Regions from separate parts of the Kribbella sp. NBC_00889 genome, predicted to be linked through region 1. Evidence: riboswitches for the same ligand, from Rfam matches in the RefSeq annotation. Region 1 holds a riboswitch; each other region holds the start of a gene.
The links. Region 1 has a riboswitch for thiamine pyrophosphate ahead of thiC (phosphomethylpyrimidine synthase ThiC). Riboswitches for the same ligand answer to the same signal wherever they lie in the genome.
Positions count from the first base shown of each region.

Region 2: it holds a riboswitch for thiamine pyrophosphate, as region 1 does, so the genes downstream of both, thiS (sulfur carrier protein ThiS) here and thiC (phosphomethylpyrimidine synthase ThiC) in region 1, are expected to answer to the same signal.
Region 3: it holds a riboswitch for thiamine pyrophosphate, as region 1 does, so the genes downstream of both, OG817_RS36865 (purine-cytosine permease family protein) here and thiC (phosphomethylpyrimidine synthase ThiC) in region 1, are expected to answer to the same signal.

Region 1 is NZ_CP108783.1:6,673,420-6,680,342, reverse strand. Features, by position in the region: gene OG817_RS32640 (glycoside hydrolase family 3 N-terminal domain-containing protein) at 1-566, shown strand, start outside; gene OG817_RS32635 (YidH family protein) at 563-907, shown strand; gene OG817_RS32630 (DUF202 domain-containing protein) at 904-1,212, shown strand; gene OG817_RS32625 (DUF47 domain-containing protein) at 1,352-1,984, shown strand; gene OG817_RS32620 (anion permease) at 1,987-2,985, shown strand; gene OG817_RS32615 (hypothetical protein) at 3,196-3,720, opposite strand; gene OG817_RS32610 (lysophospholipid acyltransferase family protein) at 3,866-4,612, opposite strand; TPP riboswitch at 4,748-4,870, shown strand; gene thiC (phosphomethylpyrimidine synthase ThiC) at 4,861-6,480, shown strand; gene OG817_RS32600 (transposase) at 6,727-6,923, shown strand, end outside.
Region 2 is NZ_CP108783.1:6,846,050-6,852,972, forward strand. Features, by position in the region: gene OG817_RS33505 (MFS transporter) at 1-1,075, shown strand, start outside; gene OG817_RS33510 (YceI family protein) at 1,087-1,599, shown strand; TPP riboswitch at 1,635-1,751, shown strand; gene thiS (sulfur carrier protein ThiS) at 1,742-1,948, shown strand; gene OG817_RS33520 (thiazole synthase) at 1,950-2,726, shown strand; gene OG817_RS33525 (DUF6807 family protein) at 2,723-4,603, opposite strand; gene OG817_RS33530 (hypothetical protein) at 4,724-5,755, shown strand; gene OG817_RS33535 (RidA family protein) at 5,785-6,174, shown strand; gene OG817_RS33540 (serine hydrolase) at 6,171-6,923, opposite strand, start outside.
Region 3 is NZ_CP108783.1:7,510,391-7,517,313, reverse strand. Features, by position in the region: gene OG817_RS36885 (ATP-binding protein) at 1-1,012, shown strand, start outside; gene OG817_RS36880 (DUF3152 domain-containing protein) at 1,180-2,034, shown strand; gene OG817_RS36875 (hypothetical protein) at 2,075-2,935, shown strand; gene OG817_RS36870 (alpha/beta fold hydrolase) at 2,932-3,594, shown strand; TPP riboswitch at 3,615-3,741, shown strand; gene OG817_RS36865 (purine-cytosine permease family protein) at 3,735-5,063, shown strand; gene OG817_RS36860 (class I SAM-dependent methyltransferase) at 5,091-5,771, shown strand; gene OG817_RS36855 (methylated-DNA--[protein]-cysteine S-methyltransferase) at 5,896-6,462, opposite strand; gene OG817_RS36850 (RNA polymerase sigma factor) at 6,459-6,923, opposite strand, start outside.

The DNA of each region.
Region 1 (6,923 bases):
GCACCCCGGCCGAGGTCGGGCCGCCGGTCCAGGCGTTCGTTCGCGGCATGGGGTCGGCCGGAGTGATGACGTCGGTCAAACACTTCCCGGGACTCGGCCGGGTGCGCGGCAACACGGACTTCTCGTCCGGAGTGGTCGACAACGTGACCGTCCGCGGGGACGCCGACCTCAAGCCGTTCGCGGACGGCGTCGGGGCGGGGAGCGACATGGTGATGATCGCCACCGTCACCTACGCCAAGATCGATCCGGAGAACCGTGCCGTGTTCTCGAGGACCGTGATCCAGGGGATGGTGCGCGGGGACCTCGGGTTCGGCGGAGTGGTGATCACCGATGACGTCGGAGCGGCCGCCGAGGTCAAGTCGGTGCCGGTGGGGCAGCGCGCCACGCGGTTCGTGGCGGCCGGCGGGGACATCGTGATCAACGCCACGGCGTCGCAGACCGCCACCATGGTGAACGCGCTGGTCACCAAGGCCGAGCAGGACAAGGCCTTCGCCGCGCAGCTGAGCAGTAGCGTGAGGCGTGTGCTGACACTGAAGCAGAAGTACGGCCTGGTGAGCTGCGGATGACGGAGGAGTACGAAGACCGCGAACCGGACTACCGCTTCACCCTGGCGAACGAACGCACCTATCTGGCCTACCTGCGGACCTCATTGGCCTGCTACGCCGGCGGTCTGTCCGCGGTGCAGTTCCTTGACCTCGGTCCGGATCGCTGGCCCGCCCGCATCATCGGTGTCGTTCTGGTCACTGTCGGTATCATCACCACGGCCGGCGCCTTCCGCCGCTGGCAGCAGAACCTGGCCGCGATCCGCCGCGGTGGGCCGCTCCCGTTGACCCGCCTGCCGCTGATGCTGGGGGCAACGATCGCCGTGGTCGGCCTGATCGCCCTGATCTTCTCGTTGTGGCGATGAGCACACCCGACCCCGGGCTGCAGCCCGAGCGCACCCTCCTCGCCTGGCGCCGGACCGCCCTCGGCCTGATCGCGAACGGCGTCCTGTTGCTTGCTTCCGGCCACGGTACGTCGGACGTCCGCACCGGCCTGGGCATCGTCGTACTGGTGCTGTCCCTGTCCTGCTGGGCAGCGGTGAGCGCCGTCTACCGGCGGACCGGAGGTGCCGCGGTCCATGCCCTCGGCCACGATCGGGTGGTCCGGATCGCGGCCGGACTGGTGCTCGTGGTGGGTCTCTTCGACCTGTACGCCGTGATCACTCGTTGAAACGATTCGGTTACTCTCCGGTCAGATCCCCTTGGGGCAGTTCATTCCGACGCGCTACCTTGACCGGGCGGATGCCGCGTCAACCGCAGGTTCCCCCTAGCATGTTCACGGTTTGTCCCTCGTTCATCCGGAGCTTGAAGTGCCGTTACGTCTGCGTCCGAACGACCCGACGTTCTACGACCTTTTCACCGAGTCCGCCAACCACCTCGTGGACGGATCCCGGATCCTGGCCGAATTGCTCGGCAGCACCGCCGGAACCGGGCTGTCGTCGAGCCACCAGATCGCCGCCCAGATGAAGGACGCCGAGCACGCGGCCGACGAGACCACGCACTCGATCATCCGCCGGGTGAACTCGACCTTCGTCACCCCGTTCGACCGCGAGGACATCTACCGGCTGGCCTCCGATCTCGACGACGTGATGGATTTCATGGAGGAGGCCGTCGACTCGGTCCACCTGTTCAACCTGGACAAGTTGCCGGAGGAGGTCGCCGAGCAGATCGAGGTACTCCAGCGGATGGCGCAGCTGACCGCCGAGACGATGCCCCGGCTGCGGACGATGAAGGACCTGGCCGAGTACTGGATCGAGATCAACCGGCTGGAGAACACCGGTGACGCGGTGCACCGCCGGATCATCGCCAAACTGTTCAGCGGCGAGTACGACGCGCTGACCGTGATGAAGTTCAAGACCGTGGTGGACCTGCTGGAGGCCGGTATCGACGCCTTCGAACACGTCGCCAACACCGTCGAGCAGATCGCCGTCAAGGAGAGCTGAGCGTGGAGCTCGCGCTCGTCATCATCCTCGTCGTCATCGCGCTGGCCTTCGACTACACCAACGGCTTCCACGACGCCTCCAACGCGATCGCGACCTCGGTCTCCACCCGCGCGCTCACCCCGCGGGTGGCGCTGGCGATGGCCGCGGCGTGCAACTTCCTCGGTGCGCTGGCCGGCACCGAGGTGGCCGAGACGATCGGCAAGGGCATCATCAGCACGCCGAGCGGCACACACGGCCTGGTGGTCGTCATCGCCGCGCTGATCGGCGCCATCATCTGGAACCTGATCACCTGGTACTTCGGCCTGCCGAGTTCCTCGTCGCACGCGCTGATCGGCGGACTGATCGGCGCCGGGGTCGCCTCGTCGAGCATCGTGCTGTGGACGGGCATCCTCGACAAGGTCGTCATCCCGATGGTGCTGTCGCCGGGGATCGGCTTCTTCGGCGCGTTCGCGCTGATGACGGCGATCCTCTGGATATTCCGGCACAGCAATCCCGGCAAGGTCACCCGGGGCTTCCGGATGTCGCAGTCGCTGTCGGCAGCGGCGGTGGCGCTCGGACACGGCCTGCAGGACGCGCAGAAGACGATGGGCGTCATCTTCCTGGCCCTGCTCACCACCGGTCACGTCAACGAGAACGACGGCATCCCGCTGTGGGTCAAGATCTCCGCCGCGACGGCGATCTCGCTCGGCACCTACTCCGGTGGCTGGCGGATCATGCGCACTCTGGGCCGCCGGATCATCCACCTGGATCCGGCCCGCGGCTTCGCCGCCGAGTCGGTCGCCGCGACCGTGCTGTACGTGATGGCGATCGGCCTGCACGCGCCGGTCTCCACCACGCACACGATCACGTCGGCGGTGATCGGCGCCGGTGCGACCAAGCGGCTGTCAGCGGTCCGTTGGGGAGTCGCGCAGAACATCGTCACAGCGTGGGTGCTGACCATTCCCGCGGCCGGCATCATCGCGGCGCTCTGTTACGGGTTGGCCCATCTGATCTTGGAGTAAGTTCTCCGGCTGTCCGGCTGTCCGGCTGTCCGGCTGTCCGGCCGGGTGGCCGACTCCGGCCACCACGGCCGCGGCGGGCTGAGAGGAGTACGGCGATGCACATCGACTGGAGTGCTCTCGGTGAGGGGCCCTGGTCAGCCTGATCTTCGGGGTCGGGGTGGCGGCCGCGTTCTACGGGCTGTACCTGGTCATCCCGCAGTTCCACTGACGTCAGCGGTTCCAGCGCCGTACCGACTTCGCCACGTCCTTCGAGCGGATCGAGCCGAGGTTGTACTCCCACGCGGCGGCCAGCCGGTCGCCGAGCAGCGCTGCGTCCAGGTAGGTCTGCGGGCGGACCGCGACGGCCCAGGTCGCCGCGGCCGCGTGACCCTGCTGGTAGAGCAGGTGGTTCACGGTCGCCTCGATCCGGCTCTGGTCGTCGCCGGTGAGCCCGTCGGTCGACCACTCCTGCAGGATCGACGTGTCGTCGGCCGTCATCCGGGCCAGGTAGGTGAGCGGACCACGCCAGTACCCGCGGCTGCCGATGCTGTCCAGGCTCTCCAGCGGGAACCAGCCGTTCTGGCAGCGCCTGCCGTTCACCGCGGACTCGACCTCGCGGGCGCGGTCCGCCGGCAGGTCCTGGATGGCCCAGTCGACGAAGTAGACGCCGGCGTCCGGGATGTGCTCTGCGACATGCGGCGCCACCGCGAGCATCCCCGGTTCGAAGAGATGCAGCTCTTCCGGTGAATCGAACACAACCCTTCCCCGCCTACCCGAGTACCGCCGCCGACCGGCCGGCGTCACAGGGACCCCCCAGGTTTCCTGCACTGTCAACAAGAGCCTTTCGTACCCTCGGGGTCACCCGGGGGTCAAGGTCTTGTCCGCGTTACTGACGGTGTGCTTACTTGCGGCGGGCCGCCCGCCGGGCGAGTTCCTCCTGGTCCAGGCGTTCCGCTTCCGCGGGCGAGGGCGCACCACCGCCGTACGACGCGGGCAGCCACCATGCGCCGGCCGGCTGCTCCGGGTAGTCGCGGATGGTCCGGTCCAGCATCCCGGCCATCGTCGTCCGCAGGTGCGCGGTCGCCTCGGCCGCGTCGTCGTCGGTGCCGACCGTGATCGGCTCGCCGACGGTGATCGCGATCGCGCGATGCCGGGAGAAGTCGCGCGGATGGTCCTTCGTCAGCATCCGCTGCGTCCCCCACAGGATCAGCGGGACGACCGGTACGCCGGCCTCCGCGGCCATCCGGACCGCGCCGGACTTGAACTCCTTCAGCTCGAAGGACCGGCTGATCGTTGCCTCGGGGAACACCCCGACGATCTCGCCGTCGTTCAGGTAGCGGATCGCCTCCCGGTACGACGCGGTACCTGCCGACCGGTCCACCGCGATGTGGTGCATGCCGCGCATCAACGGACCGGAGTACCGGTTGCGGAACAGCACGTCCTTGGCCATGAAGCGGACCAGCCGCTTGCTCGGCACCGCGCCGAACCCGCCCAGGATGAAGTCGACATAGCTGATGTGATTCAGCGCGATCACCGCGCCGCCGGTCCGCGGCACGTTCTCTGTCCCGGTCAGCCGGATCTTCAGATCGAGCACCTTGAACGCGGTCTTCGCGAAGCCGATCACGGGCGGGTACACGAGGTCTCGCATCCCCCGACGCTACCGGCCCGGTCAAGACGACACAGGTGAGTGCCTCGTCGAGGAGCGTAGGCACCTCTAGCGGCGCCCCAGACGCCCGCTAGAGGCACCCACGTTCCTCGACGAGGCACTAGAGTGACGGTGACAATTGGAGATCGCGGGAGCTCGCACCGTAGCGGGCTGAGAGGGCGGCTGGACACATGTCCGGCGCCGCCGACCGCCGAACCTGTCCGGGTAATTCCGGCGTAGGGAGCAGCACAGTGACTGTCAGCACGATTCGGCCCACTGTCACCACCGGCCCGATCTCGGGCTCGGAGAAGATCTATCGCGGCGAGCTGGAGGTCCCGGCCCGTCGCGTCCACCTCACGAACGGCGAACACTTCGACCTGTACGACACCTCCGGTCCGTACACGGACGCGTCGGCGCGGATCGACGTACAAGCCGGTCTGCCCGCGCTGCGGCGGGACTGGATCGCCGGGCGCGCGCCACTGACCCAGCTGGCGCACGCGCGAGCCGGCACCGTCACCGAGGAGATGAGCTACGTCGCCCTGCGGGAGGGCATGGACCCGGAGTTCGTCCGGTCCGAGGTCGCGCGCGGCCGGGCCGTGATCCCGGCGAACCGGCGGCACCCGGAGAGCGAGCCGATGATCATCGGGAAGAAGTTCCTGGTGAAGGTGAACGCGAACATCGGCAACTCGGCGGTGACCAGCTCGGTCGAGGAGGAAGTGGAGAAGCTGGTCTGGGCCACCCGGGCGGGTGCGGACACGGTGATGGACCTGTCCACCGGCAAGAGCATCCACGAGACGCGGGAGTGGATCCTGCGCAACTCGCCGGTGCCGATCGGGACCGTGCCGCTGTACCAGGCGCTGGAGAAGGTGAAGGGCGATCCGGCCGAGCTGTCGTGGGAGGTGTACCGCGACACGGTGATCGAGCAGTGCGAGCAGGGCGTCGACTACATGACCGTGCACGCCGGCGTCCTGCTGCGGTACGTCCCGCTGACCGCGCGCCGGATCACCGGGATCGTGTCGCGAGGTGGGTCGATCATGGCAGCCTGGTGCCTCGCGCATCACCAGGAGTCCTTCCTGTACACGCATTTCGCCGAGCTGTGCGAGATCCTGCGCGAGTACGACGTGACGTTCTCACTCGGCGACGGCCTGCGACCGGGATGTATCGCGGATGCCAACGACGCGGCCCAGTTCGCCGAGCTGCGGACCCTGGGCGAGCTCACCAAGATCGCCTGGGAGCACGACGTCCAGGTGATGATCGAGGGTCCGGGGCACGTGCCGATGGACAAGATCGCCGAGAACGTCCGGCTCGAGGAGGAACTGTGCGGCGAGGCGCCGTTCTACACATTGGGGCCGTTGGCAACTGATGTCGCACCGGCGTACGACCACATCACCAGCGCGATCGGTGCGGCCCAGATCGGCTGGCTGGGTACGGCGATGCTCTGCTACGTCACGCCGAAGGAACACCTCGGCCTGCCGGATCGCGACGACGTGAAGACCGGTGTGATCACGTACAAGATCGCTGCCCACGCGGCGGATCTGGCCAAGGGGCACCCGGGTGCGCAGGCCTGGGACGACACGTTGTCGAAGGCAAGGTTCGAGTTCCGCTGGGAGGACCAGTTCAACCTCTCGCTGGATCCTGACACCGCGCGGTCCTTCCACGACGAGACCCTGCCGGCCGAGCCTGCCAAGACCGCGCACTTCTGCTCGATGTGCGGCCCGAAGTTCTGCTCGATGCGGATCACCGCCGACATCCGCGCGTACGCCGAGGAACACGGCCTGACCTCCACCGAGGCGATCGAGGCCGGCTTCGCCGAAATGTCGGAGACCTTCAAAGCCCACGACAAGAAGCTGTACCTGCCGCTGGCGGAGTGAGGATCCTGGTTCCTGCAGACGCTCGGTGAGATCCGGGGGGCGAGTCGAGATGCCTCGCCCCCCGGATCCAGCGGAGAATTAGGGGATCGTCGGTTCCGCGGGGCGATCACGAGGAGTGATCGGATGAACCGATTCAGGTTTTTTCCTTCACTCTACGTGAATAAGACTGTAGCCTTAACGGCGTCGGGAAGGAGGTGCAGCACAGTGGTCTTCGTTCTCACGGTAGATCAGCGGGGCAGCCGAAGCATGACCGATCTCGTACCCGAGCTACTGAACATCCTGAACCGCCGGCCGCGGCGGACCGGTTTGCTCCGCAAGTTCGAGCGGACGGCCGGCGACGAAGTGCAGGGCGTGCTGTCCGAGGCGCGCGCCACGATCGACGTGATCGTCGAGCTGCTGCGCGCCGACACCTGGTACGTCGGGCTCGGAGCCGGTGAGGTCAC
Region 2 (6,923 bases), 170 kb from region 1:
GCTGTCGGACACGGCGCTGGTCGTGACCGCGCCGCAGGCCGGGTACGCCGTTGGCATCCTGACCGTCGTACCGCTGGGTGACACCGGGGCGCAGCGGCGGCTGCTGACCATCCTGTTCGCCGGCGTCGCGGTCTTTGCGATCGCAGCCGCGGCGGCACCGTCGTTGCCGGTCCTGGTGATCGCGTCGTTCCTGATGGGCTGTGCGACGGTGGCATCGCCGGTGATCGGTCCGTACGTCGCGGGTATGACCGGTTCGCGGCGATTGGGCAGCATCAACAGCATCCTGCTCAGCGTGGGCATCCCCGGGATGATCCTGTCGCGTGCGATCGCCGGGTTCCTGGGCGAGGAGTATTCATGGCGGTACGCCTACCTGGGTGCCGCCGTACTGGCTCTGGTGTGCGCCACGGTCGCGTGGACTCGACTGCCCGTGCCGGTGCACGTCGAGCCGGCGGAGTTCCCGCAGTACCTGCGCCGGCCCTTCGACCAACTGAGGTTGCGCAGCGGTCTGCGTCGATCGGCGTTCTACCAGGCCTGTACGTTCGCGGGCTTCACCGGCACCTGGGCGACCTTGGTCCTCGTCCTGCAGGATTCCTTCGGCCTCGGGGCCGGCGCACTCGGCTGGATCAGTCTGGTCGCGATCGCCACCATGGCCGTCGTCCCGTGGACCGGTCGCATCGTCGATCGCCGTACGCCGGATGCCGTGACGGCCTGGATCCTGGTCGGAACTGTTCTCGCCGCCGTACTCATGCTGGGTGCGTACGCCGGTGGTGCGCTGGGACTCACGCTCCTCGTGGCCGGCGTACTCGTCCTCGATGTGTCGATGCAGTCGGGGATGGTCGCGAACGTCACCCGGATGTACCAACTCGACCCCGGCCGGCGCAGCGCCATGAACACGGCGTACATGGTCTGCGCCTACTCCGCCGGCAGCCTCGGCTCCTGGACCGCCGTACGCCTCTACCACGCCCTCGGCTGGTGGACGGTCCCGACCTTCGTCGCCGCCCTCGCGAGCCTCGCCCTTCTCCGCCTGGTCCTGAGGCCTGACAGTTCGGATGGCGGTCTCGTCGTACGTGTATGACTACGACGACGATGTTGAAGGAATTGACTGGGGACTACGCGGTGGATGCGGCGCGGTCGAGGTTGGGTTTCACGGCGCGGCACACGGTTGGGCCTCGGGTTCCTGGGAAGTTCGAGGTGTTCCGTGGGGTGCTTCGGCTGGATGGGGAGGATCCGAGCCGGTCGACGGCGGATCTGACGATTCAGGCGGACAGCATCCAGACCGGCGACCGGCGGCGGGATGCCGCGCTGCGTGAGCACTTCCTCGACGCGGAGACGTATCCGTCGATCAGGTTCAGGTCCACGAAGGTGAGCCAGACCGGTGTGACGACGTTCACGGTGACGGGGAATCTCACGATCCGTGGCGCCACGCGGCCGGTCGTCGTACCGCTGGAACTGACGGGCACCGACGACGGGGTCGCGTTCACAGGGTCGCTTCCGCTGCTGCGCAAGCGCTGGTCGGTGAGCTGGAACGCGGCCGTCAACCTCATGGTCGCCCAGAAACTGGACCTCCACCTGGAGCTCACGGCCAACCGCATCGCCTGAGCCTGGGTTGTCTCGATCGCCTCTGGTGGTTAGTGTCGAACTGCCGCGGGAGCTCGCACCGGAGCGGGCTGAGAGGGCGACTGTGTACGGCGTCGCCGACCGCTGAACCTGAATCGGGTAATTCCGGCGTAGGGAGGAAGCGATGCAGGAATCCGTCTGGGTGAACGGTACAGAGACCACGGTCGCACCGGGGAAGTCCGTTGCCGACCTGATCCAGGAGTACTCCGACCGCACCACCGGGATCGCGGTCGCTGTCAACCAGACCGTGCTCACGCGCAGCGAGTGGGCCGGTACCACGCTCAAACCGGGCGACCGGGTCGAGATCGTCAGCGCGGTACAGGGCGGCTGACATGGACGACGCACTGGAGCTCGGTGGCCGGACGTACACCTCGCGTCTCATCATGGGGACGGGCGGTTCGGCCAACCTGGAAGTGATGGAGGAGGCATTGCTTGCCTCCGGCACCCAACTGACCACGGTCGCGATGCGCCGGCTCGGCACCGGCCACGAGGGCTCGGTCCTCGACGTACTGGCGAAGCACGGTATCGAAGTGCTGCCGAACACAGCCGGTTGTCACACCGCCGCGGAGGCCGTGCTCACCGCGCGGATGGCGAGGGAGGCCTTGCAGACCGACCTGATCAAGGTCGAGGTCGTTGCCGACGACCACTTGCTGATGCCCGACCCGGTCGAGTTGCTGGATGCCGTGGACACCTTGGTGGCCGACGGTTTCACCGTGCTCCCGTACACGAACGACGACCCGATCCTCGCCCGCCGCCTCGAGCAAGCGGGATGTGCGGCGGTGATGCCGTTGGCGGCGCCCATCGGTTCCGCGCTCGGGATCCGCAACCCCCACAACCTCGCGCTGATCGCCGAGGCCGCGAACGTCCCGGTGATCGTCGACGCCGGAATCGGTACGGCGAGCGACGCGGCGCTGGCCATGGAGCTCGGGTGTGACGCAGTCATGCTCGCCACCCCAGTCACGCGCGCGGAGAAGCCTGCCCTGATGGCGGCCGCGATGCGCGACGCGGTCGCCGCCGGCCGCGCCGCCCGCCTAGCCGGCCGGGTCCCCCGCCGCTGGCACTCCGCCCTCGCGTCCTCCCCGGTGACGGGCATCGCGTCCTTCGGCTAAAGCAGGCGACCCATCAGGGTGCGGGCTTGGGACAAGTCCAGCGGGTGGTCGAGGAGCAGTGCGCTCAGGGAGAACGAGACCGCCTGCTCTGGCTGCAGATCCAGGGCGCCATCCCAGGCCAGAGCAGGACCGGCACCGACGTAGTCCTCGGAGCGTAGGAACCACGGACGGACATCACCCGGCTGGAACAGAAGCAGCGTGGTGAAAGCGTCGGCGCGTTGCTGGATGAAAGCCAGCCAACGGCTGGTCGATCCGTAGGCTGCGTCGGTCCCCTCGCCGGAATCGCTGAGGACAGTTGTGATTTCGACCGTTGGAAGGCGCCAGAAGATACCGCCGTACCCGGCGCCGGCGCGGCCCGTGGTGGCCGGGCTGTCGATGCGCACCGGGCCGTAGCGGGCGGTGAAGATGCTCTCCCAGTCGAGGCGCCAACCGCCTTCGGCCAGCGCTCCGCGGAGGAGCCGGCGCTCCGCGAGTTGCGGGCGGCCCTGTTCGTCGTACCAGGTCACCTCGTCGGTCAGGGTGTTGCCGTCGACGCTGACGCCACGGCTGCGTTGCTGACCGTGGTTCGGGAGCAGCGTCGGTCCGCGGTCCGGGAGGAAGGTCCGTCCGCCCCAATGCGACGTACCGTTGACTCCGGCAACGGCCAGCGAGACACCGTAGTGGTGCCGGTGATCGACCGGGCTGACCTCGGTGAGCGGGTGACCGCCGAGCGTCCGCACGGGATGCAGGTAGGGCCGAGGCGAATGCACCTGCGGCATTCGCCGTCCGAACTCGTAATGCGCGAGCGGCAAGGAATCGCCGCCGAGCACGAACCTGTCCCCCTGCTGCTGCCATCCGACCCGCTCACCCGGAGCATCCCCGGTCGGCTGCGTTGCCTGCGGCACCGGACCCGTGCTCGCCCGCACCGCCAGCCGAAGATCCGGTACGCCGTCCACTTCGGCATCCGCACCGGAGATCGCGGCGTACAACCGACGCCAGGCCAGCTCCCCCAGCTCCTGCTGCGGGACCCGCACCGTCGTCAGCGAAGGTACGGCGAACCGCGACAACCCGATGTCGTCCATCCCGGCGACCGACACATCGGCCGGTACGGCGACGCCCACTTCGTTGAGCCGGGCAAGCAACCCGAAGGCGACCAGATCGTTGAACGCGACAACGGCCGTCACGCGGGACTCCAGCACCCGCTCGACCGCGGCGTACCCGTCCTCGATCGACCAGCCGCAGTCCAGCCGGACGAGCTCGAGATCCGGGATCTCCCGCTGCACGATGTCCAGCGACCGCAGCCGGGCCTGGTTGGACGCACTGGCCGGCGGACCGGCCAGGAACGCGAGCCGACGGTGCCCGAGACCGACCAGGTGGTTCACCACGATCCGCACCGCGCGGCCGTAGTCGACCGCGACGCTGGCGACCTCGGCCGGGCCTGGCCGGTTGACCAGAATCACCGGCTGGACCTGCGGCAGCAGTTCGAGCAGGCTCTCCTCGTCGAGCCGCGGCGACACCATGATCAACGCATCGCAGCGTCGGCGCGCCGCAAGAGCGATCCCCGCCTCGGCGGCCGGGTCCTCGTCGGTCTCGGCGACCAGCACCCGGTAGCCGGCCGCGGCCGAGGCGTTCGTGATGCCACGCAGGACCTGCTGGAACAGCGGGTTGGCCAGATCCGGGACGACCAGCGCGACCATGTTGGTGCGGCCGAGCGACAGGCTGCGGGCCAGATCGCTGGGCCGGTAGTTCAACCTGTCGGCGGCGGCGCGAACGCGTTCGGCGATGTCCGGGGCGACGGTCAGGCGCCCGTTCATCACCCGCGAGACGGTCGCCCTGGACACCTCCGCCGCCCGCGCGACATCGGCGATCGTGATCGAGTCCTTCGGTGTCCTGCCCATGCGCCGTCTTCCGTTAATCCCCGCCCGGTTGGGAAACCGCCTTCCGAAGCCTATTCGAGCCTCGGCCACTGTGTTACCTTCTCAGGAAAGAAACCGGTTTCTCAACCCCTGTGAGGTGGCGTGAGACCCAGTGCACTGGGCGGGTACGACGACTGGCCGGACTTCGTCCGGGACACCCTGCCACTGACCGGGGACGAACTGACCACCAAGGTCGCCGGACTGCTCGGCGTACCGGAGCCCGGCGCCGTGCCCGCAGTGCGCACCGTGGACGAGTGGCAGGCGGATGGCGTCCACACCAGTGAACTCCAGTGGACCACGCCGTTCGGACCGCCGACGCGTGCGTGGTTGCTCCGACCGGCCGGGCGAGCGCCGCGGGCGGGCCTGCTCGGTCTGCACTGCCATGCCGGGGTGAAGTCGATCGGTGCCGAGCGGCTGGTCGACGTACCGCGGCCCAGCCGGGTCGCGGTCAGGGTCCGCGCGGACCTGTACGAGGGTCAGGCCGCCGCCGGTGTGCTCGCCCGCGCGGGCTTCGTGGTGCTGTGTCATGACACCTTCGCCTGGGGTTCCCGCCGCTTCGAGCTGCCGGCCGAGGACGACGAGTCGTACGACGTCGCCGCGGCCGTTCACGAGCACACGGTGGCGAAGGCTGCCGGGATTCTCGGTACGTCGCTGGCCGGCATGGTCGCGTACGACGACCTGACCGCGCTCAGCGTGTTGCGCGGAATCGACGGCGTGGAACAGGTCGGGGTCTTCGGCTTGTCCGGCGGTGGTGGCCGCGCGGCGATCCTCACCGCGCTCGATCCCGGCATCGAAGCGTCGGCCGTGGTCTGCATGATGACCACCTTCGCCGGGCTCATTCCGTCGTACGTCGACGTCCACTCGTGGCTGTTCTCGACTCCCGGCCTGGCCCGGCACCTCGATCACCCGACCCTCGCCGCCGGCCGCGCCCGCCACCAGCAACTCGTCGTGTACGCCGAGGACGACGAACTGTTCAGCCCGGCCGGCATGCACGACGCCGACCGTGAACTCACCGAACACTTCCACTACGGCCCCGGCAGCTACGAAGGCGTCTGGCTCCCCGGCCGGCACCGCTTCGACGCCGGGATGCAGCGACTCGTCGGCGACTTCCTCGCCAAGGCGTTGTATACCTGAGTGCGGACCAACCGACTCTGGAGGAACTCTTGAGCAAGCTCTCACACCCGCAACCGGAAGGTGTTGCCCCAGGCAACGGTTACAGCCATGTCGTGACCGGCCCCGGACAGTGGGTGGCGATCGCCGGGCAGGTCGCACTGGACGCCGACGGCGCGTTCGTCGGCGTCGGCGACCCGGCCGCCCAGGCGCGGCAGGTGTTCGCGAATCTGGACGCGTGCCTGAAGGCCGCCGGTGCCACCTTCGCCGACGTGGTCAAGCTGAACTTCTTCGTCACCGACATCGCCTACCTGCCGGCGATCCGCGCTGCCCGCGACGCGTACGTCGACACCACCAACCCGCCCGCGGGCACCGCGGTCCAGGTGGTCGCACTCTTCAGCCCCGACGCCCTGCTCGAGGTCGAGGCCTACGCGATCGTCTAACGCAACAGGTCGACGGCGACCCGAGCGGCCTCGCCGATCGCGGCGTCGACCCTGGGCTGGCGGAAGTCGCCGCGCGCAGCGAGCGTGAACACGGCGATCGCAAAGGCAGCGCCGCCCGGCAGCGTCACGACCGCAACCTCATGCCGCAAGGCTCCGAACGTCCCGGTCTTCCCCGCGACGCGTACGCCGTCGTGCGGGAAGCCGGACGCCAGCCGGTGCATGAACAGTTGCCGATGCATCGTCGCCCGGACGAACCCCGTCTGCTCCTCCGAGAGCAACTCCCCCGTCCACAACCCCCGCAGCAGTGTCGTCAGGTCGCGCGGGCTGCTCGCCGACGCGTTCGCCGCCTCATAGACGCCGGCCGGATCGGTCTGATCGTTGTCGGCCAGTACGGCGAGTGCCGCGTCCGGATCGTCCACCCCGGTCCGGCGCTGCAGGTCACGCAGGTTGCCCGCGGTCCCCCGTCGTACCCAGGTTCGTTTCAAACCGAAGGACTCCAGTAGCTCCGCCAGCCGTTGCAGACCGACCACATCCAGCAACGCGTCCGCGGAGGCGTTGTCGGACACGGTCATCATCGACACCGCCAGGTCCCGCAGCGACATCGTCACTGGGTCCGCCAGGATCGACAACCCGGTCGGTCCGGCCGTCCGCGTCGACGGGTCCAGCGTCAGCTGCCGCCGCGGATCGACCTCGCCCAGATCGACCAGCCGGCAGAAGCCCGCGAGCAACGGCACCTTGTAGACCGACGC
Region 3 (6,923 bases), 840 kb from region 1:
CTTGCGCAGCCAGGCGATCAAGCGCGCCTGGGGTACCGGGAAGATCGAGGCCCGGCCGGACCAGAGCATCCGGTTGCCGATCGCGCAGGCGCTGCACACCGCCATGCGCGAACTGGGCCACCGGCATCGCGACGACGAGCGGGTCGACAGCTTCAGCGCCGTACTGAAGGCGTTCGCGCTGCGCACCGCCGCCAACGACCGCAAGGGCATCCGCTGGCATCCGCCGGTCGACGTGGCCGCTGCGAAGGGCCGCGCGGACTCCGGTGACCTCGAGATGGATCTGATCGAGTTGTTCACCGACGCGGCCGACCTGGCCGGCGATCTGTCCGTCGGCGTCGGATTGTTCATCGACGAGATGCAGGACATCAGTCCCGACGACCTGTCCGCGCTGTGCGCCGCCTGCCACGAGATCTCCCAGCAGAGCGCGCCGCTGGTCGTCGTCGGCGCGGGCCTCCCGCATCTGCCCGCCGTACTGTCCGCCAGCAAGTCGTACTCCGAGCGGTTGTTCCGCTACATCCGCGTCGACCGTCTCGCCCGCGACGCGTGTGACCGCGCGCTGATGATCCCCGCGGAGAGCGAGGGCGTCCAGTACGACGACGAGGCGCTGGACGAGCTGTACGCCCAGACCGACGGCTATCCGTACTTCGTCCAGGCCTTCGCGCACGCCACCTGGGACCACGCTCCGACCTCGCCGATCACCATCAAGGACGTCGCCGTCGCGGGCCCGGAGGCCTCCGCCGAACTCACCGTCGGCTTCTTCGGCTCCCGCTATGAACGCGCCACCCCGGCCGAACGCGAGTACATGCGCGCGATGGCCGAGCTCGGCATCGGCGTCGACGACGGCTCGGTCCCCACCGCCGAGGTCGCCAGCACGCTGAACCGCAAACCGCAGTCCCTCTCCCCGGCCCGCGACGGCCTGATCAAGAAGGGCCTCGTCTTCTCCGCCGAACGCGGCACCGTCGCCTTCACCGTCCCCCACTTCGGCAAGTTCCTCCGCACCCGGACAGCCTGAGGTACGCCGCACACTGGTCGAGCCGGACGAGCAGGAGCGGGTCACCGACCTGATGACGGGCTGGTTCGTCGACCTCTGATCGGCCACGTGGCCTTCGGTTCGTTGGTGTTGCAAGTCATGAATCTGCCCTTTCGTGGAGTGGTGCTGGCTCTGTAGGGTGAATCGTCATGACCACCGGGCGGACTGGCCAGCAGGCGGACGCGCGTGTCCGCAAGCGCGGTGGCCGTCACAGCCGGAAGAAGTCGCACAAGGCGCAGTGGTTCTCGGTGACCGCGCTGGCAGTGCTCGGGACCGTGGTGGTCATGCACCCGGACGCCGCCGGCCGGCGGAGCCTCGCGGCCGAGATCGTTGCCGGCACCAGCACTCCGGTCACCTCGACTCCGGTGGCGACTCCCGCACCGGCACCGATCGCCACACCGACGCAGAAGTTCACCACCCCGTTGCGCCCGGCACCGAGTCTGACCCGGAAGCCGAAGAGCTCGAAGCCGAACGTCACCGTCTCCACCGGCCGGCTCGCGGTCGTGCCAGGGTTCGCCAAGGCCAGCGGCGTGAAGGACAAGCTGACCTACCGGGTCGAGATCGAGCAGGGCCTGTCGCTGAACGGCGCCGCGGTCGCCGCGATCATCCACCAGACGCTGACCGATCCGCGCGGCTGGCAGGCGATCCACCCGGTCAACTTCGAGCGCACCGACAAGGTCGACGCCGACCTGCGGATCATCCTGGCCACGCCGGTCCTGACCGACAAGCTGTGCCTGCCGCTCGACACCGGCGGCGAGGTGTCCTGCCGCGTCGACGACCGCGTCGTCCTGAACGCCAAGCGGTGGGTGTACGCGGTTCCGGCGTACGGCGGGAACGTCGCCCTGTACCGGAACTACCTGGTCAACCACGAGGTCGGGCACGCGCTCGGCCACGGCCACTCCACCTGCACCCAGGCGAAGACCCCCGCGCCGGTCATGATGCAGCAGACCAAGGGCCTGGGCGGCTGCCTGCCGAATGCGTGGCCCACGATCAAGGCAACCTGAGCCGTCCGTGAGAAGCTGAGTCGGAGGGGAGGGAGCAGCGATGTCGTCACAGGATTTCCCGACCTACGGCCGGGGCGATGAGCCCGAGCAGTCCGGCGAGGACCACCACTACGCCAAACCTGCCCCGTACGGCGGCGGCACGTTCGGCTCCGGACCGCAGAGCGCCCCCGAGCAAAGCCACTACGCCCCGCCCCAGCCCTACAGCTCCCCGCCAGGCCAGTACGGCGCCCCACCCGGCGGCGCTGGGCCGGGTCAGCCGCAGGGGCAGCCCGACTCCGGCGGACCGCCGTACAACCAGCCGCCGAACTACCGGCCTGGCACTCCGTACGGCCCGCCCGCGCATCCGCAGCAGCATGAGCTGCCGACGTACGGGCGGGACCAACCCGTCGCGCCCCGCGATCCCCGCGCCGCCCGGGTCGTCCTGCTCGCCGCGATCATCGCCGGCGTCTACGGCCTGCTGGTCATCTCGATCCAGCGGGTTGCCCTCCGGGAGATCTCCCAGGCTCCTGGCTCGCCGCTCAACCACCCGCTGCGCACCGACGTGATCGACACGATCGGCCAGCTCCTGCTGCTCCTGGTCGGCGCGGTCGCGCTCTGGATGTGGGGCCGGGACGTGCTCGCCCGCCGGAGGGCCGGCCGCCAGCCGGATCCGGTCGAGCTCGGCGGACTGCTGCTGGTCGCGGTGTCGATGGTCCCGATCCTGATCTGGCTGATCATGATCCTGTCGACCGGCATGGGCGCGATCGACGACTCGCTGCACCGGCTGCCCACGGCGTACGGCTGGGGTGGTCTCGGCCTGCTGATCCTCGCGGCCGGCTTCACCCTCGGCTACCGCGAACTCAAACCGGATCTCGGCAACCCGGTCGTCCAGGCCCGCCCGGACCGGCCACCCTGGGAGTGAACGTCCCCGTCGTCCTGGTCCCGGGTCTCGGCCTCGGGCCGGCGTCGTACGACCCAACCGTCGAGCACCTCACCACGCCGTACCACCTGGTCAGCCTGCCTGGGTACGGCGAACCCGCCGGTGCCAGGGAGGATCTGCGTCCACAGGCTCTCGGGACGGCGCTGGCGGACAAGATCCGGGAGCGGTCGGTCCTGGTCGGGCACTCGGCCAGCTGCCAGATCGTGGTCGAGACCGCGATCGCCTTCCCCGAACTGGTGCACGCCCTGGTCCTGGTCGCACCGACCGGGGACATCCGGGCGTCGAGCTGGGTGGACCTGGCCGCTCGCTGGCTGGGTTCCGCCGTACCGGATTCGCCGCGGCTGATCCGAGTCGTCACCCCGCAGTACGCCCGTACGACGCTGTCCTCGATCGCGCGCGCCGGCGACGCGGCCAGGCGCCACGATCTGGCCGCGGTCATCGGCAGGGTGCGGGCGCCGGTGATGATCGTGCGCGGCCGGCACGATCTGGTGTCCACGGCCGAGTGGGTCGCACGGCTGGCCGAGCTGTGCCACGGTGAGGCGCGGACGCTGCCGACCGGCGCGCACATGCCGGTGGTGACCAACGGTCCGGAGCTGGCCGCTCTCATCCAGCGGGCGGCCGCCGCGCCGGATCCTGCCTGACGCGTTATCGTTGACGCGGTAGCAATCCTTGCGGGAGCTCGCACCGAACGCGCGGGCTGAGAGGGCGACGAGCTGAGGACAGCCGGGTCGCCGACCGCCTGAACCTGACCGGGTAATGCCGGCGTAGGGAGCGGGTCACCATGACCAGTACTGCTGTTCGTCCTGCCGATCAGACCGAGGCGCCACTCGTCCTCACCACGGACTCTCCGCGCACGCTCGGGTTCCTGGACCAGTTCACCCTCTGGGGAAACTTCGGCATCTCGCTGTTCGGCCCGGTCACCGGTGCGCTGGTGGCGGCGTACACGGGCTCACTCGCACAGGGTCTGCTCGCGGTCGTCGTCGGCTGCGGGATCGGCGCGCTCGTGCTCGGCGGCGCAGCGGTGTTCGGCTCGCAGACCGGCGCACCGGCGATGGCGAGTCTGCGCGGTCTGTTCGGCCGCCGCGGTTCGATCGCGCCGACCGTGCTGAACATCGCCCAGAACGTCGGCTGGGCCACGATGGAGATCATCGTCATCGCGCAGGCCGCGGTCGCCGTCACTAGCGAGCGGTGGCGCTGGCTGTTCGTCCTGGTGGCGGGAGTGATCGCCACGGCGATGGCCGTACGACCACTGGGCAGCGTGAAGGTGCTGCGGAAGTTCATGGTCTGGCTGGTGCTGATCGCGTCGGTCTACCTGTTCGTGCAGGTGCTCAGCAAGCCGGTGCATGATCTGCCGCAGGACAGCGTGTTCGGCTTCTGGCCGGCCGTCGACCTGGCCGCCGCCGGTGTGGTGTCGTTCGCGCCGCTGGCCGCCGACTACACCCGGCACTCGCGCACGAACAAGGCAGCCTTCGGTGGCTCCGCACTCGGCTACGGCCTGGCCGCGATCGCGTACTACGCCTTGGGCGTCTTCGCGGTCGCCACTCTGCAGACCAACAGCGAGGACGTGATCACCGCGCTGGTCACGCTGCCCGCCGGTGCGATCGCGTTGCTCGTGCTGCTGGTGGACGAGGTGGACGAGGCCTACGCGAACGTCTACTCGACCACGATGGCCACGCACAACCTGATCGGTCACGTCGACCGCCGGTGGATCTCGGTCGGCATCGGCGTGGTAGCAACGGCTATCGCACTGTTGGTTGACCTAGGCAACTACACGGAGTTCCTCTACCTGATCGGCTCGGTCTTCATCCCCTTGTTCGCGGTCGCGATCGCCGACTTCTTCGTGGTCAGCAAGATGAACTGGGACGTGTCCGGTACGGCGCGCTTCCGCTGGCAGCCGGCCGTCGCCTGGCTGATCGGCTTCGTCTCGTACCAACTGGTCAACCCCGGCACGGTGTCCGGCTGGTCGCTCTTCTGGACCGAGGTCCAGCAGCGGCTCTTCAACGACCAGCCCGTGCCCTCCTGGCTCGGAGCGACGTACACCTCGATCGTCGTCTCGATGCTGGCCGCGGTGGTGCTTGGCCGGATCGGGCGCCGGCCGCTGGACAACTGACCCGGAGTAACCGGGATACTTGCGGTCATGCTGAACTCCGCACTGCGTAGCCGGGCCGAGTACGCGGAACTCGGGGCCGAAGGACTGGCCGCGCGTACTACGCCCGAGCGGGACGCGGCGATCGTCAAGGCCGTCGAGGAGTTGCTCGAGAAGCGCGAGTCGGTGCTCGATCTGTGCTGTGGCTACGGCCGCGTCGCGCTGCCGCTGCGCCGGGCCGGCAAGACCGTGCGCGCACTCGACATCTCCCCGAACCTGATCGAGGCCGGCCGGGCGCAGGCGGCCGAGGAGGAACTGTCGATCGACTGGGCGATCGGCTCGATGACCGACCTGCCGTACAAGTGGGACTCGTTCGACGCGGTGATCTGTCTGTGGACCGCCTTCCACGAGCTGTTCGGCGAGGAGGAGCAACTGTCGACGATCTGCGAGATCTCCCGGGTGCTGAAGCCGGGCGGGATGGCGATCATCGAGGGGCCGGCCTGGGGGCCTGCGACGGCGGGCGAGATCGCCAACGGGATGCGCCAGGGTCCCGAGCACCGGATCGTCACCACCGAGCACTTCGGCACCAGCAGCGTGCACTTCATCCACGACGAAATCAGCTACGGCCGGCTCTGTGCGGCCGCCGGAATTGAGAACTTCAAGGTCTACAAACGGGACTGGGGCGGCCGCCGCCGGCTCATCCTGGAGATCCATCAACCGACAACTGACTGACTCGTCAGGTATTCCACCAGCCCTTGCAGGCAAGGGAAAACAAAGAAGCAGATCCCCACTCCACACTGGGGATCTGCTCCTTTCTATTCCGAGTGTAAATCCCGCTGTGGCGATTCCGGAAAACTCAGCTTTTCGATTCAAGATTCAGCAGAAAACGCTTCGCGTCGAGTCCGCCGGCGTATCCGGTCAGCGCACCGCTCGCGCCGATCACCCGGTGGCACGGCAGTACGACGCACACCGGATTCGCGCCCAGCGCCGTACCGACCGCACGGGCCGCCTTCGGCTTGTGGATCTCCCCCGCGACCCGCCCGTACGTCGTCGTGGCGCCGTAGCTGGTGTGCACCGGCAGATCGGTCAGCACAAGCCGCTGGAACGGCGTCGCCAGTGCGAGGTCCACCTCCAGCTCGAACTCGTGACGGCGTCCGTCCAGATACTCGTCGAGCTGCCGTCGTACGTCGTCCAGTGCGCGGGGCTGCCGCAGGACGCGCGGGGACACCGAGCGGGCCAGGCGGTTGGTCATGGTCTCCTCGTCGCCGAAGGAGCTGGCCACCACGCGGCCGTTCGCGATCGCGAGCAGCATGGTGCCGATCGGGGTGTCGTGCAGGGTGTAGGCGACGTCAGCGTCCGGGAGGACAGGTGGTTTCAGGTCTGGGATGGCGAACCGGGTCAGCCGGCTCTCGAGGTCGTTCATGCGTTCACTCCGAGTTTGCTGCGCAAGGCCGCGAGCGCGTCGCTGACGAGCCGGCGCGATGCGGCGGGCGTGGTGTCGAGGGCGGCGGCCACGCCGTGGTGGTCCAGGTCGCCGACATATTTGAGCGTGATGGCGAAGCGCTGGCGTTCGGGCAGTTCGTTGACCGCCTGCCAGAGGTCGGGATCCGGCCAGTCGGCGGCATCCGGGCCTTCGACCGCGACCGGCGGCGCTTCGTCCAGAGGCCTTTGTGGTTTGCGCGCCCGGTGCACGTCGGTTGCGCAGCGGGCGGTGATGGTCAGGAGCCAGCTGCGCAGGTTCTTCGCCGACGTCAGGCTGGGGTAGGCGGCGAACGCCTTCTCCCACGCGCGCTGGGCCACGTCGTCGCCGTCCACCGGTCCTGCCAGGGCTCGCGCCAGCCGTGCCACGTCTCGCCAGTGCTCGTCGACAAGCGCCTGGAACGG